Piscinibacter sp. HJYY11: one gene and its partner. The protein of the gene in region 2 interacts with the protein of the main gene of each other region in a pairwise test. Links are inferred from orthologs where the notes say so. Each region holds a gene or a part of one and is shown on either strand. Other genes may lie near its edges.

Region 1 (7,277 bases), 1.2 Mb from region 2 along the record:
ACAGGCCGAAGCCCCAGTGCCCCACCACCAGCACCACCGCTGGCAGCAGCACCAGCTTCCACATCGACAGCCGCACGGCGCCGGCGAGCGAGCCCTGGAGGCCGTACTGCGCGAGCGAGAGGCCGATCAGCACCAGGCACAGCGGCACGACCGCGTTGCCGAACTGCACCAGCACCTCGTCGAGCAGCGCCGGCGTGGGCGCGCCGAGCGCGTTCCACAGGAGGCCGGCGAGGATGGGCAGCACCACCGGGTGGATGATGGTCTTGCGGGCGGTGTCGAGCAGCATGCGGCCGATGTGCGCATCGGCGTCACCGTTGCGGGCACGCTCGCGGGCGAGGTCGAGCTCCACCAGCGCCGTGAGCACGGTGAGCAGCGTGAGCGCATGCAGGCTCACGATGGCCACGTGGATGGGCAGTCCCTCCGTGCCGAACATCGCCGCCGCCATCGGGATGCCGAGCTGCACCGTGTTGCCGAAGCTCGCGGTGATCGCGCGCACGCTCGGCCCCGCAGTGGGCAGGCCGGGCTGGCGACGCTGCCAGGCGTAGAGCAGCACCATCAGCACCACGATCGGCACGAAAAAGGCCGCGAGCGTGCCCCAGGGCAGGGTCGCGAAGTCGATGCGCGAGGTGGTGCGAAAGAGCAGCGCCGGCACGAAGATGTAGAAGGCCGCGTACCCCAGCACCCGCGCCGGGTCGTCTTCGCCGAGCCAGCGCTTGCGCCCTGCCCAGTAGCCGACGGCCACCATCAGGAGGATGGCGACGAGCTTGAGCAGGATGACGGAATACATCGGCGGCGGTCAGCGGCGCGTGGGTGTCGCCGCGCGGGGGGCGAGGCGGTACGCGTGGAGCGCACCGCGTGTCAGGTCTCGGGAGAGGGTCTAGAAGAAGTAGCCGACGAAGTAGACGCCGACGTGGTTGCCCTTGAGCTCGGGGGCGCCGGGGAAGGTCTTGGAGTCGAACTTCTCCGACACGTAGCGCAACTTGATGCCGAAGTTGCGGCTGACCGTGAACTCGCCCTCCACCACCGTGCCCCAGGCGGGCTTGAAGTCTTCGTTGGGCACCGTGCCGCTGGCCGCGCCTGAGGAGCGTGTGCGCGCCCGGGCGGTGTAGCGGGCGCCGCCGCCGAGACGGAAGCTGTCGGTGAGCCGGTAGTGGCCGAGGAACTCGACGGGGTAGCGGTCGAACTTCACGTCGCCATTCGATGCCGTGATGCCATCGACGTGGTAGCCGATCAGGGCCTGCGCCGACACCAGCGGGGTGAAGCCCATTTCAACACCCGTGACCAAGGCGACCATGCCGCCCGCGCGCACCTTGTCGGAGTCTCCATTGCTGTAGACGACGCGGGCCACCGTGTCGCCACCGCCCGTGACGCCCAGGGCAACGAGCGGTCGCACCACCGGCTGCGCCCAGGCCGCGTGGGCTGCACCCAGCGCCAAAGCTGCGACCGCGAGTTTCTTCTTCATGCACCACCTCCAGAACGCGTTGGACAACAGGTCGCGGGCATTGTGCAGCAGGCCTCAAGCCGCCTTCTTCGGCGCGGCCTTCTTGGCCGCAGCCTTCTTGGCGACCGCCTTCTTCGCCGGTGCAGCCGCTTCGACGGCGGCCGCCTTGGCGGGTGCAGCCTTGGCGGGTGCGGCCTTCGCCGGCGGCGCCTTGCCCGCCCGCGGCTGGAACTCGAAGCTCACCTTGCCTTCCTTCTTGTCGAAGGCCAGGAAGGCCTTGAACTTGCGGCGCGTCTTGTTGGAGACGAAGTTCTCCAGCAGGTCGGTCTTGCCGGTGGTGAGCAGCTTCTGCATCTGCTCGCGCGCCACCGGCTGCTGCAGGATGATCTTGCCGCTCTTGAAGTCGCAGGTGACGTTGGCGCCGACCGCGTGCTCGCAGACGTAGCTCGTGCCGTGCTCGTACACCCGCCCCTGGTCCTTGGGGCAATGGCCGAGCGGCTCCTGGCCGGAGAAGTCGACCGGCTCGCCCGATTCGCCCTCCTTCTTCGCGTCTTCGCCGAAGTCGAACTCGAGCTTCCAGTTCTTGATCTCGTCGTCGAACACGAGCTTGAGCTCGGCGGTGAACGGCCAGCCCGCCTTGGAGCGGAAGCCTTCCAGCGGGCCGATCTTCTTCTTGACGAGGAATTCCTCGACCTCGTCGAGTTCGAAGCTGCGGCCGCCGGGGATCTTGCCGATGGAGAAACCACACCCTTCGCCATCGCCTGACTTTCCGGTGCAGGTGAAGCGGCGGTAGTTCTCCTTCACGATGCCGCCGCAGTTGGGGCACGGCGCCTTCAGCGTGGCGTAGTCGCCGGGGATGGTGTCGCGGTCGTACTCCTTGGCCTTGGCGACGATGCGCTGCGTCATCGCGGCGATCTCGGCCATGAAGGTGTCGCGGCTGAGCTTGCCCTTCTCCATTTCCGAGAGCTGGAATTCCCAGTTGCCGGTCAATTCGGGCTTGGTCAGGTCTTCCACGCCCAGGCCGCGCAACAGCGTGGCGAGCTGGAAGGCCTTGGCGGTGGGGATCAGCTCGCGGCCGTCGCGGTGGATGTACTTCTCGAGGATCAGGCCTTCGATGATGGCCGCGCGCGTCGCCGGCGTGCCGAGACCCTTCTCCTGCATGGCCTCGCGCAGCTCGTCGTCGTCGATCAGCTTGCCCGCGCCTTCCATTGCGGAGAGCAGCGTGGCTTCGGTGTAGCGCGCGGGCGGCTTGGTCTTGAGCGCGTTGACGTCGACGGCTTCGGTGCGCACCACCTCGTCCTTCTCGACCGCCACGAGGTTGGCATCGTCTTCCTGCGCCTCGCGGCCATAGACGGCCAGCCAGCCCGGCTTGACCATCACCTTGCCGTTGGTCTGGAAGCTGTGGCCTGCGGCGACCGAAATGCGCGTCGTGACCTGGAACTCCGCCGGCGGGAAGAAGACGGCGAGGAAGCGCTTGACCACCATGTCGTACAGCTTGGCCTCGACCTCGGTGAGGCTCTTGGGGGCGATCAAGGTCGGGATGATGGCAAAGTGGTCCGACACCTTGGCGTTGTCGAAGATCCGCTTGTTGGGCTTGACGTAGCCCTCCTTGATCGCCTTCTTGGCATGCGCCGACAGCGCCTTCAGCGGGCCCGGCATGTCTTCGCTGGCGATCATCTCCATGGTGTTCTTCACGACGGCCACGTAGTCTTCCGGCAGGTGCTTGCTGTCGGTTCGCGGGTAGGTCAGCGCCTTGTGCTTCTCATACAGCGCCTGCGCGATGCTGAGCGTGGTCTTGGCGCTGAAGCCGAAGCGCGAGTTGGCCTCGCGCTGCAGCGTGGTGAGGTCATAGAGGCCAGGCGAGCTCTGGGTGCTGGGCTTGCTCTCTTCGGTGACGGTGGCGGGCTGACCGCGCGCAGCGTCGGCGATGGCCTGGGCGGTCTTGGCGTCCCACACCCGGTCGGCACGCTGCTCGGGGTCGTCGGCGTTCTTCTTCCACTTGGGGTCGAACCACTTGCCTTCGTACTCGCCGGCCTGCGCGGCGAAGCTGGCCTTGATCTCCCAGTAATCGCGCGCCACGTGCTTGCGGATCTTCTCTTCGCGCTCGACCACGATGCTGAGCGTGGGCGTCTGCACGCGGCCGACGGTGGTGAGGAAGAAACCGCCGTCGCGCGAGTTGAAGGCGGTCATCGCGCGCGTGCCGTTGATGCCCACCAGCCAGTCGGCCTCCGAGCGGCTGCGCGCGGCTTCGGCCAGGCCCTGCAGTTCCTTGTCGGAGCGCAGATTCTCGAAGCCTTCGCGGATGGCCTGCGGCGTCATGCTCTGCAGCCACAGGCGCCTGACCGGGTGCTTGCTCTTCGCGTGCTGCTGGATCAGCCGGAAGATCAGCTCGCCCTCGCGGCCCGCGTCGCAGGCGTTGATGAGTTCGGTGACGTCCTTGCGCTTGACCAGCTTGACGATGGCGTTGAGCCGGCCCTTGCTCTTGTCGATCGGGTTCAGCTCGAAGTGCGGCGGGATCACCGGCAGGTTGGCAAAGCTCCACTTGCCGCGCTTGACGTCGAACTCCTCCGGCGCCTTGATCTCCAGCAGGTGGCCGACCGCCGAGGTGACGATGTGCTGCTCGCCTTCGAAATACTCGTCGTGCTTCTCGAACTTGCCGGCGACCGGCGTCAGCGCGCGCACGATGTCCTGCGCAACCGACGGCTTCTCCGCAATGATGAGTGACTTGCTCATGGCTCTTTCTGTGTTCTTCATGCCGGCCCCGCCGGCGCTCTCTCTACAATCCGGGCTCTCGCGCGCATGCGCATGCGCACACACGTGTATGTGCGCACACGCATGCGCGCACCCATGAATTCAATGTACCCAATCAGACCGATGACGCAAGCCCAGGGCGCCAAACCCCAAGCCCCGAAGGAACCCAAGAGCAACGCCAAGGCCCTGAAGGCGGCCAAGGCCGCCTTCGGCAAGCGCACCCAGGTCCGCAAGAGCGGCGTGCACGGCAAGGGCGTCTACGCCATCGCACCCATCGCCAAGGGCGAGGTCATCCTCGAATACAAGGGCGAGACCATCTCCTGGGACGAAGCGCTGCGCCGCCACCCGCACGACCCGAGCGACCCCAACCACACCTTCTATTTCTCACTGGACAGCGGCGACGCAATCGACGCCAATGTAGGTGGGAACTCGGCCCGCTGGATCAACCACTCCTGCAAGCCGAATTGCGAGGCCGACGAGGAAAATGGCCGCGTCTTCATCAAGGCTTTGCGCGATTTGAAGCCGGGCGAGGAACTCTTCTACGACTATGGCCTCACCATCGATGAGCCGTACACGAAGAAGCTGAAGAAAGAATATGAATGCCGCTGCGGTGCGAAAAACTGCCGCGGCACCATGCTCTCGCCGAAACGTTAGAAGGCGGTCCACCCATGAGCCAGCAGACATTGCAATGGGGAGCCGAGTCGCTGTGGCAGCGGCTGGAACCGTTGTTGCCCGGCCTGAGCGTCGAGGTGGTGGCGCGCAGCGTGTCGACCAACAGTGCGCTGCTCGAGCGGGCCCGGGTGCGCGCCGAGCCGCCCACCGATGAACTGGTGCAGGTGCGCCGCAGCGTCGAGAGCAGCGCCTTCGGCCGCCGCGCCGCCGACGTGCAGCCCTGCCTGCTGGTCGCCGAGCACCAGACCGGCGGTCGCGGCCGGCTGGGCCGCACCTGGCAGGCGAGCGCCGGCGCGTCGCTGACCTTCTCGCTCTCGCTGCCGATGAACCCGGCCGACTGGTCGGGCCTCTCGCTCGCGGTCGGCACCGCCATCGCCGACGCGCTCGAGCCTTCGGGCGCGGCCCAGCGGATCGGCCTCAAGTGGCCCAACGACCTCTGGCTGATGGACGCGCAGCCCATGCCGGGCAACCCGCCGGGGCGCAAGCTCGGCGGCATCCTGATCGAGACCGTGACCGCCGGCCCGGTGCGGCTGGCCGTGATCGGCATCGGGGTCAACGTGAAGCCGCAGCCGCTCGAGGACCTGAGCAGCGGCTATGCCTGCCTGCAGGAGCTCGACCTCGAGGCCACCGCCCCGAGCGCCCTCGCGGTGGTGGCCGAGCCTCTGGTGCAGGCCTTGAAGACCTTCGAGAAGGAAGGCTTCGCCCCGTTCGCCGAACGTTATGCCGCGCGCGACCTGCTGCGTGGCCAGGTCGTCACCACCACGCAGGCCGGCGTGCCCACCGGGGTGGCCGCCGGCATCTCGCCCAAGGGTGCGCTGCTGGTGCGCGAAGGCGATGGCAGGGTGCACGAGGTGAGCAGCGGAGAGGTCAGCGTGCGGCTCGGCTCGAGCGCCGAGGACTCCCGCTGATGCTGCGCCTGCTGGTCGTCGCGCTGCTGCTGGCCAACCTCGCGTTCTATGCGTGGACGCAGGGCATGCTCGACAACCTGACCGGCGTGCGGGCGCAGGGTGACCGTGAGCCCGAGCGGCTGAACCGCCAGGTGAAGCCCGAGACGATCCGCGTGCTGCCGGCCTCGGCCGTGGTCGCCACCGCGGCGGTCACCGAAGCCGCGCCGGCCTGCCTGGAAGCCGGCCCCTACACGCCGGCACAGATCGGCGCAGCCGAAGGCGTGCTCCAGACGGTGCTGCCGGCCGGCAGCTGGGCCAGCCTGAAGACCGAATCGCCGGGGGTGTGGATCGTCTACATGGGCAAGTACCCCACCCGCGAGGCCCTGCAGAAGAAGGCCGATGAGCTGAAGCGCCTGAAGATCAATTACGAGGAGCTGCGCAACGCACCGCCCGAACTGGCCGACGGCCTCGCCCTGGGCGGCCGCTACGACACCCGGGCCGCGGCCGACAAGGCGCTCGCCGACGTGGCCCAGCGCGGCGTGCGCACCGCGCGCGTGATGCCGCTGTCGGCACCGGCCGTGACGCACAGCCTGCGCGTCGAGCGGGCCGACAGCACGCTGCAGTCCCGGCTGGCCGGACTGCGCGCCGAGGCCCTGCTCGGCAAGACCTTCACCGCCTGCGCCCGGCCCTGACCGGCAGCGGCTCGCGGCCCGCACGGGCCAGCGCCGCGACCGCCAGCGCGAGCCCCAGCAACCACGCCAGCCCCAGCGCACCACCGCCGTCGTCGCGCGGCGCAGACGGTGAGGATGGCGAGGCCGCATAGCGCACGGCCGCATCCGCATCGAGCACGCCTGCACCGCAGGTGCTGGTGGTGCAGACGCACACATCGCGTGCCGACGCGGAGCAGGCGGGCACGCCGCTCGACGACTGCACATGGGGCCGCGCCGTCGTGCGCAGGCCGGTGATCACCTGCGCCACCGAGAGCTGCGGGTTGGTGCTGAGCATCAGGCTGACGACGCCCGCCACCACCGGTGTCGCGAAGCTGGTGCCGAAGACGTTGCCGTAGCCGTCGGCCCCGGGCGCCTGCGTGCCGGTGTTGATGAGCGTGAGCAGCCCATCGTCGGCGTCGGCATCGCCGCCGACGGTCGCGATGGTGACCTGCGGGCCGAAGTTGGAGTACGAGGCCTTGAGCCCGTCGCGCGCGAGCGCGGCCACGCCGACCACGCCGTTGCAGCTCGCTGGCCGCGTGACCGCGCCCATCTCGTTGCCCGCGGCGGCGACCACCACCACGCCAAGGCTTGCCAGCTCGTCGACCGTGCTCTGGTACAGGTTGCCGCAGGCCGCGCTGCCGCCGAAGCTCACGTTGACGATGCGGGCCGGGTTCGGGTTCGCCGGTGCGCCCGGCACCGGGAGCCCGGCGGCCCAGCGCATGCCGTCGGTGATGTCGAGCACGGTGGCGCCGCACTTGCCTGCCACGCGCACCGGCAGCACCCGCCCGTTCCAGCTGATGCCGGCCACGCCGATGG
Region 2 (7,108 bases):
CCGGCCATCGGCCTGCTCGGCCAGTGCCGTGAGGCTCTCGACCCAGTCGCCGTCGTTGGCGTAGGTGATGCCGTCGATCTCGCGCAGCTCGGCGTGGTGGATGTGCCCGCACACCACGCCCTGCATGCCGCGGCGCCGGGCTTCGCGCGCCACCGCGTTCTCGAAGTCGCCGATGAAGTTCACCGCGCGCTTGACCTTCAGCTTGAGGTACTTCGACAGGCTCCAGTACGGCAGCCCCATGCGCGCGCGCAGCGAATTCAGGTAGCGGTTGAGCTTGAGCGTGAACTCGTACAGCGAGTCGCCCACGTGCGCCAGCCACTTGGCGCACTGGATCACGCCGTCGAAATAGTCGCCGTGCATCACCCACAGCTTTCGGCCGTCGGCCGTCTCGTGCACCCATTCCTCGGCCACGTCGATGCCGCCGAAGTTGTGGCCGACGTACTTGCGCGCAAACTCGTCGTGGTTGCCTGGGATGAAGATCACCCGCGTGCCCTTGCGCGCCTTGCGCAGGATCTTCTGCACCACGTCGTTGTGGGCCTGCGGCCAGTACCAGCTGCGGCGCAGCTGCCAGCCGTCGACGATGTCGCCCACCAGGAAGAGCGTCTCGCACTCCACGTGCTTCAGGAAGTCGAGCAGCGACTTCGCCTGGCAGCCGGGCGTGCCCAGGTGCAGGTCGGAGATCCACACGCTGCGGTAATGGCGCCTGTGCTCGCGTGGCGCGTCCTCGTGCTCGCGCGAGGCGTCATCCGCTGCGAGATCGGTGCCCGGGGCGGCCCATGCCTGAAGGAATGCTGCGTCACGTTGCATGGACCTGCATGGTCCGCGTGATGAATGACCGTGCCGTGGCGGGGCCGTGAAGAATGGGTGACGCCCGCGCCCGGATAATCCGCGGATGCATCTGTTGATCCCCTACGCCGCGCCGCATTCCGAGCGTGGCCTCGCGGCGCTGCGCAGCCTGAAGCTGCCCCACCTGAGCCGGCTGCTCGGCCGTCTGCGCCCCACCGAATGCCTCGGCAGCGACGAATACAGCCTCACCCCGCCACACGAGCTGGCCCACGCCCTGGCGCTGGGCTGGAAGGCCAGCGATGGCTGCTTCCCCTGGGCCGCGCGGCAAGCGGCACGCGACGGCGTTGCCGTCGGCGAGAAGGCCTGGGGCCAGCTCACCCCCGTGCACTGGCACGTGGGCGCCGACCACGTGACCCTGCCCGACCCGGCCAACCTGCACCTGAGCGCGCAGGAGTCGCACACGCTCTTCGAAGCGGTGAAGCCGCTCTTCGAGACCGAAGGCTGGGAACTGGCCTGGGGCGCGCCGATGCGCTGGTACGCCGCGCACGATTCGCTGGCCGAGCTGCCGAGCGCCAGCCTCGACCGCGTGATCGGCCGCAACATCGACCTCTGGCTACCCTCGTCTCCGCAGGCGAGGCTGATCCGCCGCCTGCAGAACGAGGTGCAGATGCTGCTCTACCAGCAGCCGCTGAACGATCACCGCGTGGGCCTGGGCGCGCTGCCGGTCAATTCGTTCTGGCTCAGCGGCTGCGGCCGCTCCCAGGCGGAAGCGGCAACGCCGCTGCAGGTGGCCGACAGCCTGCGGGGCCCCGCCCTCGGCTCCGACTGGGCTGCCTGGGCCGAGGCCTGGCGTGCGCTCGACGAAGGCGCCGTCCAGGAAGCACTGGCCGCCGTACGCGACGGCCAGGAGGTCACCCTCACACTCTGCGGCGAACGCCACGCGCAGCGCTTCGAGCCGCAGGCCCTGAACCTGTGGTCGCGGCTGAAGCCGCCCACCGTCGCCGTGGCCCCGTTGCTGGAAGCGCTGTGAACACGCCCACCATCCGCCTGCGCGAGGTGCCGCCCCGCACCGTGTGGGCGCTCGAGCAGGCCGGCATCCACCCGCTGCTCGCCCGCCTCTATGCCGCCCGCGGCGTGCGCAGCGCCGACGAGATCGACGACGCGCTCGCTGGCCTCGTCGCGCCCGCGCAGCTGATGGGCACGCAGGCGGCGGCCAGCTTCCTCGCCGATGCCATCGCCGCGCGCAAACGCATCTGCATCGTGGCCGACTACGACTGCGACGGCGCCACCGCCTGTGCCGTGGCCCTGCGCGGCCTGCGCATGCTCGGCGCCGAGCCCGGCACGCTGGTGCACGTGGTGCCCGACCGCGCGGTGCACGGCTACGGCCTCACGCCGGCGATCGTCGACCTCGCGATGCAGAAGCAGCCGCAGGTGCTGCTCACCGTCGACAACGGCATCGCGAGCCTTGCCGGGGTCGACCATGCCCGAAGCCTCGGGCTCGACGTGGTGGTGACCGACCACCACCTGCCCGCGAAGGACCACGATGGCACGGTGCAGCTGCCCGCCGCCACCGTGATCGTCAACCCCAACCAGCCCGACTGCGGTTTCCCGAGCAAGAACCTCGCGGGCGTGGGCGTGATGTTCTACGTGCTGCTGGCGCTGCGCAGCGAGTTGCGCGCCCGCGGCGTGTTCAGTGCCGAGACGCAGCCGCGGCTCGACGTGCTGCTCGACCTGGTGGCCCTGGGCACGGTGGCCGACGTGGTGAAGCTCGATGCCAACAACCGCCGGCTCGTCGCGCAGGGACTCAAGCGCATCCGCGCCGGCCGCATGCAGCCCGGCGTGGCCGCGCTCTTCAAGGCCGCCGGCCGCGATGCGGCGCGCGCCACCGGTTTCGACTTCGGCTTCGCGCTCGGCCCGCGCATCAACGCGGCGGGGCGCCTCTCCGACATGTCGCTCGGCATCGAGTGCCTGCTCACCGACGACCCCGCACGTGCCACCGAACTCGCGCAGCTGCTCGACACCATCAACCGCGAGCGGCGCGACGTGGAAGCCGGCATGCGCGAGCAGGCCGAAGCCATGCTCGCCCGGCTCATGCCCGAGGGCGATGCGCCCGCCGCGCTCGCGCTCTTCGACCCGGACTTCCACGAAGGCGTGGTCGGCATCGTGGCCTCGCGCCTGAAAGACCGTGTGCACCGGCCGACCTTCGTCTTCGCGATGGGGCAGGACGGCCTGCTCAAGGGCTCGGGCCGCTCGATCAACGGCTTCCACCTGCGCGACGCGCTCGACCTGGTGAGCAAGCGCCACCCGGGCGTGCTGCGCAAGTTCGGTGGGCACGCGATGGCGGCGGGCTGCACGCTCGCCGAAGAAGACTTCACGACCTTCGTCGACGCCTTCCAGCGCGTGGCCACCGAGTGGCTCGATGCCGCCACGCTGTCGCGCACGCTGATGACCGACGGCCCGCTGCCCGCCGAGTACTTCAACCTCGACACCGTGCGCTCGCTCGATGCGCAGGTGTGGGGCCAGGCCTTCGAGGCGCCACTCTTCAGCGACGAGGTCGAGGTGGTGTCGCAGCGCCTGGTCGGCGAGAAGCATTTGAAACTGGCCGTGCGCCACGCCGGCGCGCTGCGCGACGCGATCTGGTTCGGCCGCAGCGAGCCCCTGCCCGACCGGGTGACGCTCGCCTACCAGCTCCGGGTGGACGAATACAACGGCCAGCAGCGCCTGCAGATGATCGTGGAAGCGGCCCGCTGAACGCGGCGCCGCCGATACCACTTGCACGACAGGGTTGCATTCGGTTGCCTGCAGGTGGCCGCGGCGTGAACTACGCTCGTCCTTCGCCGACGAAGAAGGACAAGAGACATGAGCTACCCCGACCCGGCTGATGACACAGCCGACCTGAAACGCCGATCCAGCCTCGTGAGGCTGAGCGCGATCTGCGCGGCCCTCTCGCTGCCCATGCTCAGCTGCGGCGGAAGCGACGACAACCCGCCACCGAACGCCCCGCCCAGTGGCGGCGGCGGAGGAGGTGGCGGCGGTGGCGGTGGAGGCGGTGGCGGAAACCCGCCACCCCCGCCGCCTCCCCCTCCGCCGGGCCCGCCGCGCGCCACGGTGATCAACGGCACGCTGTCCAGCCCGTGGGGCTTCGCCTTCCTGCCCGACGGCCGCATCGTGGTGACGCAGAAGGGTGGCCAGATCGTGGTGCTCAGCGCCGACGGCGCCACCAAGTCCAACCCGCTCTCGGGCGTGCCGGCCGTGGCCACGGCTGGCCAGGGCGGCCTGCTCGACGTGGCGGTCGACCCCGACTACGGCACCGCCGGCTCCAACTGGATCTACTTCAGCTATGCCGAACAGGTGGGCGGCACGAGCGGCACTGCGGTCAACCGCGGGCGGCTCGACCTCACCAACCTGCAGCTGCTCGACATGTCGATGACGCCGATCTTCCGGCAGTTGCCCAAGGTGGCGGTCAGCACCAGCACGGGCCACTTCGGCTCGCGCCTCGCGTTCCGCGGCGACAAGACGCTCTTCATCACCCTCGGCGAGCGCCAGCTGGAAACGCCGGCGCAAGACCTCGGCAGCCACCTAGGCAAGGTGGTCCGCATCAACCGCGACGGCAGCATCCCGCCCGACAACCCGACCTTTGCCGGTGGTGCCGCCCCTGGCATCTGGAGCCTGGGCCACCGCAACCCGCAAGGGGCCGCCATCCACCCGAGCGGCGAGCTGTGGGTCACCGAGCACGGGCCGCAGGGCGGCGACGAGCTCAACATCGCACGCGCCGGCCAGAACTACGGCTGGCCCGAGCGCAGCTATGGCTGTTCTTACCAGGCCACGACCGCGCCATGCCAGATCGGCGGTGGCACCCATGCACCGGCCTACACGGAGCCGGTGACCTGGTGGCCCGGGCCGGGCAACTCGCCGCCCGACCCGTCGATCGCCCCGAGCGGCCTGATGTTCTACGACGGCAACGGTTTCCCGGAATGGCAGGGCAACGCCTTCCTCGGCTCGATGGCCGGCCCCCAAGGGTTGGCGTTGTGGCGGCTCACGCTGAGCGGCAACACGGTCACCGCACGCGAGCGGCTGTTCGCCTCGCTGGGCGAACGCATCCGCTGCGTGCGCCAGGGGCCGGACGGCTGGATCTACTTCATCACCGACAGCGGCAGGCTGTACCGGGTCGACCGGTGAACGCTGCGGGCCTGTGGCACGCCGATTGCCGCAGGCCCTGCGGATCATCTTCGGGGCTCGCCATGGGCACTCATTCCAAGAACACACCCGATTCCGCGCGCCGACACGCGCTCGCCCGCCTGGGCGCCCTGTGGGCCAGCGCCGCGGGCCTGACGCTCGTGGCCTGCGGCGGTGGCGGCGACTCGGGGAGCTCCGCGCCGCCGTCGTCCGGCCCCCCGCCGCCCCCGCCGCCCCCGCCGCCCCCGCCCCCACCGGGCCCGCCTTCGGGGCCGTTGCTGACGACCGCGCTCAACGAGACGCTGGCGTCGCCCTGGGGGCTCGCCTTCCTGCCCGACGGGCGCATGCTGGTCACGCAACGCAGTGGCAGCCTGGTGCTGCTCAACGCCAGCGGCGCGCTCGCCGGCACCATCTCCGGCACGCCGGCGGTGGTGTCCAGCGGCCAGGGCGGCCTGCTCGACGTGGTGCTCGATCCTGATTTCGGCAACGGCAGCAATGACTGGGTCTACCTGTCGTATGCCGAGGCCGGCGCAGGCGGCAGCGGCACCGCGGTGACCCGCGGGCGGCTCGACCTGGCCAACATGCGCCTCGTCGACGTGCCGGCCACGCCGCTCTTCCGCCAGCTGCCGAAGATCAGTGCCGAAGGCCACTACGGCTCGCGCCTCGCGTTCCGGCCCGACGGCACGCTCTTCATCACCCTCGGCGAACGCCAGCAAGGCTCGCCGGCGCAGGACCGCAGCAACCACCTCGGCAAGGTGGTCCGCATCAACCGCAACGGCAGCATCCCGCCCGACAACCCCTACGTCGGCACGGCCTGGCAGCCCGAGATCTGGAGCTATGGCCACCGCAATCCGCAAGGTGCCGCGGTTCGCCCGGGGACCGGCGACCTGTGGCAATCGGAGCATGGCCCGCTCGGCGGAGACGAGCTCAACATTTCCCGGGCCGGCCAGAACCACGGGTGGCCCAACGTGAGCTACGGCTGCAACGTCGACGGCCCGGCCTGCGAAATCGGGGGCGGCACCCACGCGCCGACCTACACCGAGCCGGTGAGCCGGTGGCCCGCGCCGGGCACGCCGCGCCCGTACCAGTCGATCGCGCCGGCCGGCATCACCTTCTACACCGGCACCGGCTTCCCGGAATGGCAGGGCAACGTGTTCGTCGGCGCGCTGGCCGGCCGTGCCCTGTGGCGCATCACGCTGAACGGCAACACCGAGGTCGGGCGCGAGCAGCTGCTGAGCTCGCTCAACGAGCGCATCCGCTGCGTGCGCGAAGGACCCGATGGCTGGCTCTATCTGCTGACCGACAGCGGCAAGCTGATCCGCGTGTACCGCTGACGCCGGCTGCGGATCGCCCCTCCCGCTGCGCGGCGGGGGCCCGCTGCCTACAATCCGGCGGTGAGCATCCAGAACGCTGATCTGCACTGTCATTCCGTCGTCTCCGACGGCACGCTCGAGCCCGAGGCACTCGCCGCACGTGCGCGCGCCAATGGCGTCGACCTGTGGGCACTGACCGATCACGACGAGATCGGCGGCCAGCACCGCGCCCGCGCTGCTGCACATGCAAACGGCATGGCCTACCTCACCGGCACCGAGATCTCGATCACGTTTGCCAACACCACCGTCCACATCGTCGGCCTCGGCTTCGACGCCGACGATCCGGCCATCGTCGCCGGTCTGCGGGCCACTCGCGGCGGCCGCGAAGCGCGCGCGAGAGAGATGGCCGACGGCCTGGCCCAGGTCGGCATCCACGGCAGCTACGAAGGCGCGCTCAAGTACGTGGGCAACCCCGAGCTCATCTCGCGCACCCACTTCGCGCGTTTCCTCGTCGAGACCGGCGTGTGCGCCGACACCTCCGAGGTCTTCCGCAACTACCTCGTCGAAGGCAAGCCCGGCTTCGTGCCGCACCGCTGGGCCACGCTCGAGAACTCGGTGCGCTGGATCACGCAGGCCGGCGGCCTGGCGGTGATCGCCCACCCGGGCCGCTACAAGTTCACGCCGACCGAGGAATACGCGCTCTTCAGCGAGTTCAAGTCGCACGGCGGACGCGGCGTGGAAGTGGTGACCGGCAGCCACACGCCGGCCGATTTCGAGAAGTACGCGCAGATGGCGCTCGACTTCGACCTGCATGCCTCCCGCGGCTCGGACTT

What was found.
Region 1: the proteins of recJ (region 2) and JI745_RS13150 interact in binary tests that used the Escherichia coli proteins (3 or more experiments, as listed by UniProt). The link is inferred for Piscinibacter sp. HJYY11 from one-to-one orthologs.

What each region holds. Positions count from the first base shown.
Region 1 is NZ_JAERQZ010000001.1:2,843,043-2,850,319, forward strand. What follows is about bases 1,317-4,484. They hold JI745_RS13150 (DNA topoisomerase III), read right to left. Parts: upstream 4,175-4,484; coding sequence 1,517-4,174; downstream 1,317-1,516. Other genes in these bases: JI745_RS13145 (outer membrane beta-barrel protein), read right to left, coding at 1,317-1,462; JI745_RS13155 (SET domain-containing protein-lysine N-methyltransferase), read left to right, coding at 4,316-4,484. Outside these bases: JI745_RS13140 (AEC family transporter), read right to left, coding at 1-787; more of JI745_RS13145, read right to left, coding at 878-1,316; more of JI745_RS13155, read left to right, coding at 4,485-4,846; JI745_RS13160 (biotin--[acetyl-CoA-carboxylase] ligase), read left to right, coding at 4,861-5,772; JI745_RS13165 (hypothetical protein), read left to right, coding at 5,772-6,443; JI745_RS13170 (S8 family peptidase), read right to left, coding at 6,421-7,277.
Region 2 is NZ_JAERQZ010000001.1:1,656,541-1,663,648, forward strand. What follows is about bases 1,176-4,174. They hold recJ (single-stranded-DNA-specific exonuclease RecJ), read left to right. Parts: upstream 1,176-1,812; coding sequence 1,813-3,537; downstream 3,538-4,174. Other genes in these bases: JI745_RS07465 (hypothetical protein), read left to right, coding at 1,176-1,816; JI745_RS07475 (PQQ-dependent sugar dehydrogenase), read left to right, coding at 3,646-4,174. Outside these bases: JI745_RS07460 (UDP-2,3-diacylglucosamine diphosphatase), read right to left, coding at 1-807; more of JI745_RS07465, read left to right, coding at 893-1,175; more of JI745_RS07475, read left to right, coding at 4,175-4,965; JI745_RS07480 (PQQ-dependent sugar dehydrogenase), read left to right, coding at 5,028-6,296; JI745_RS07485 (3',5'-nucleoside bisphosphate phosphatase), read left to right, coding at 6,357-7,108. UniProt on the Escherichia coli protein: Single-stranded-DNA-specific exonuclease.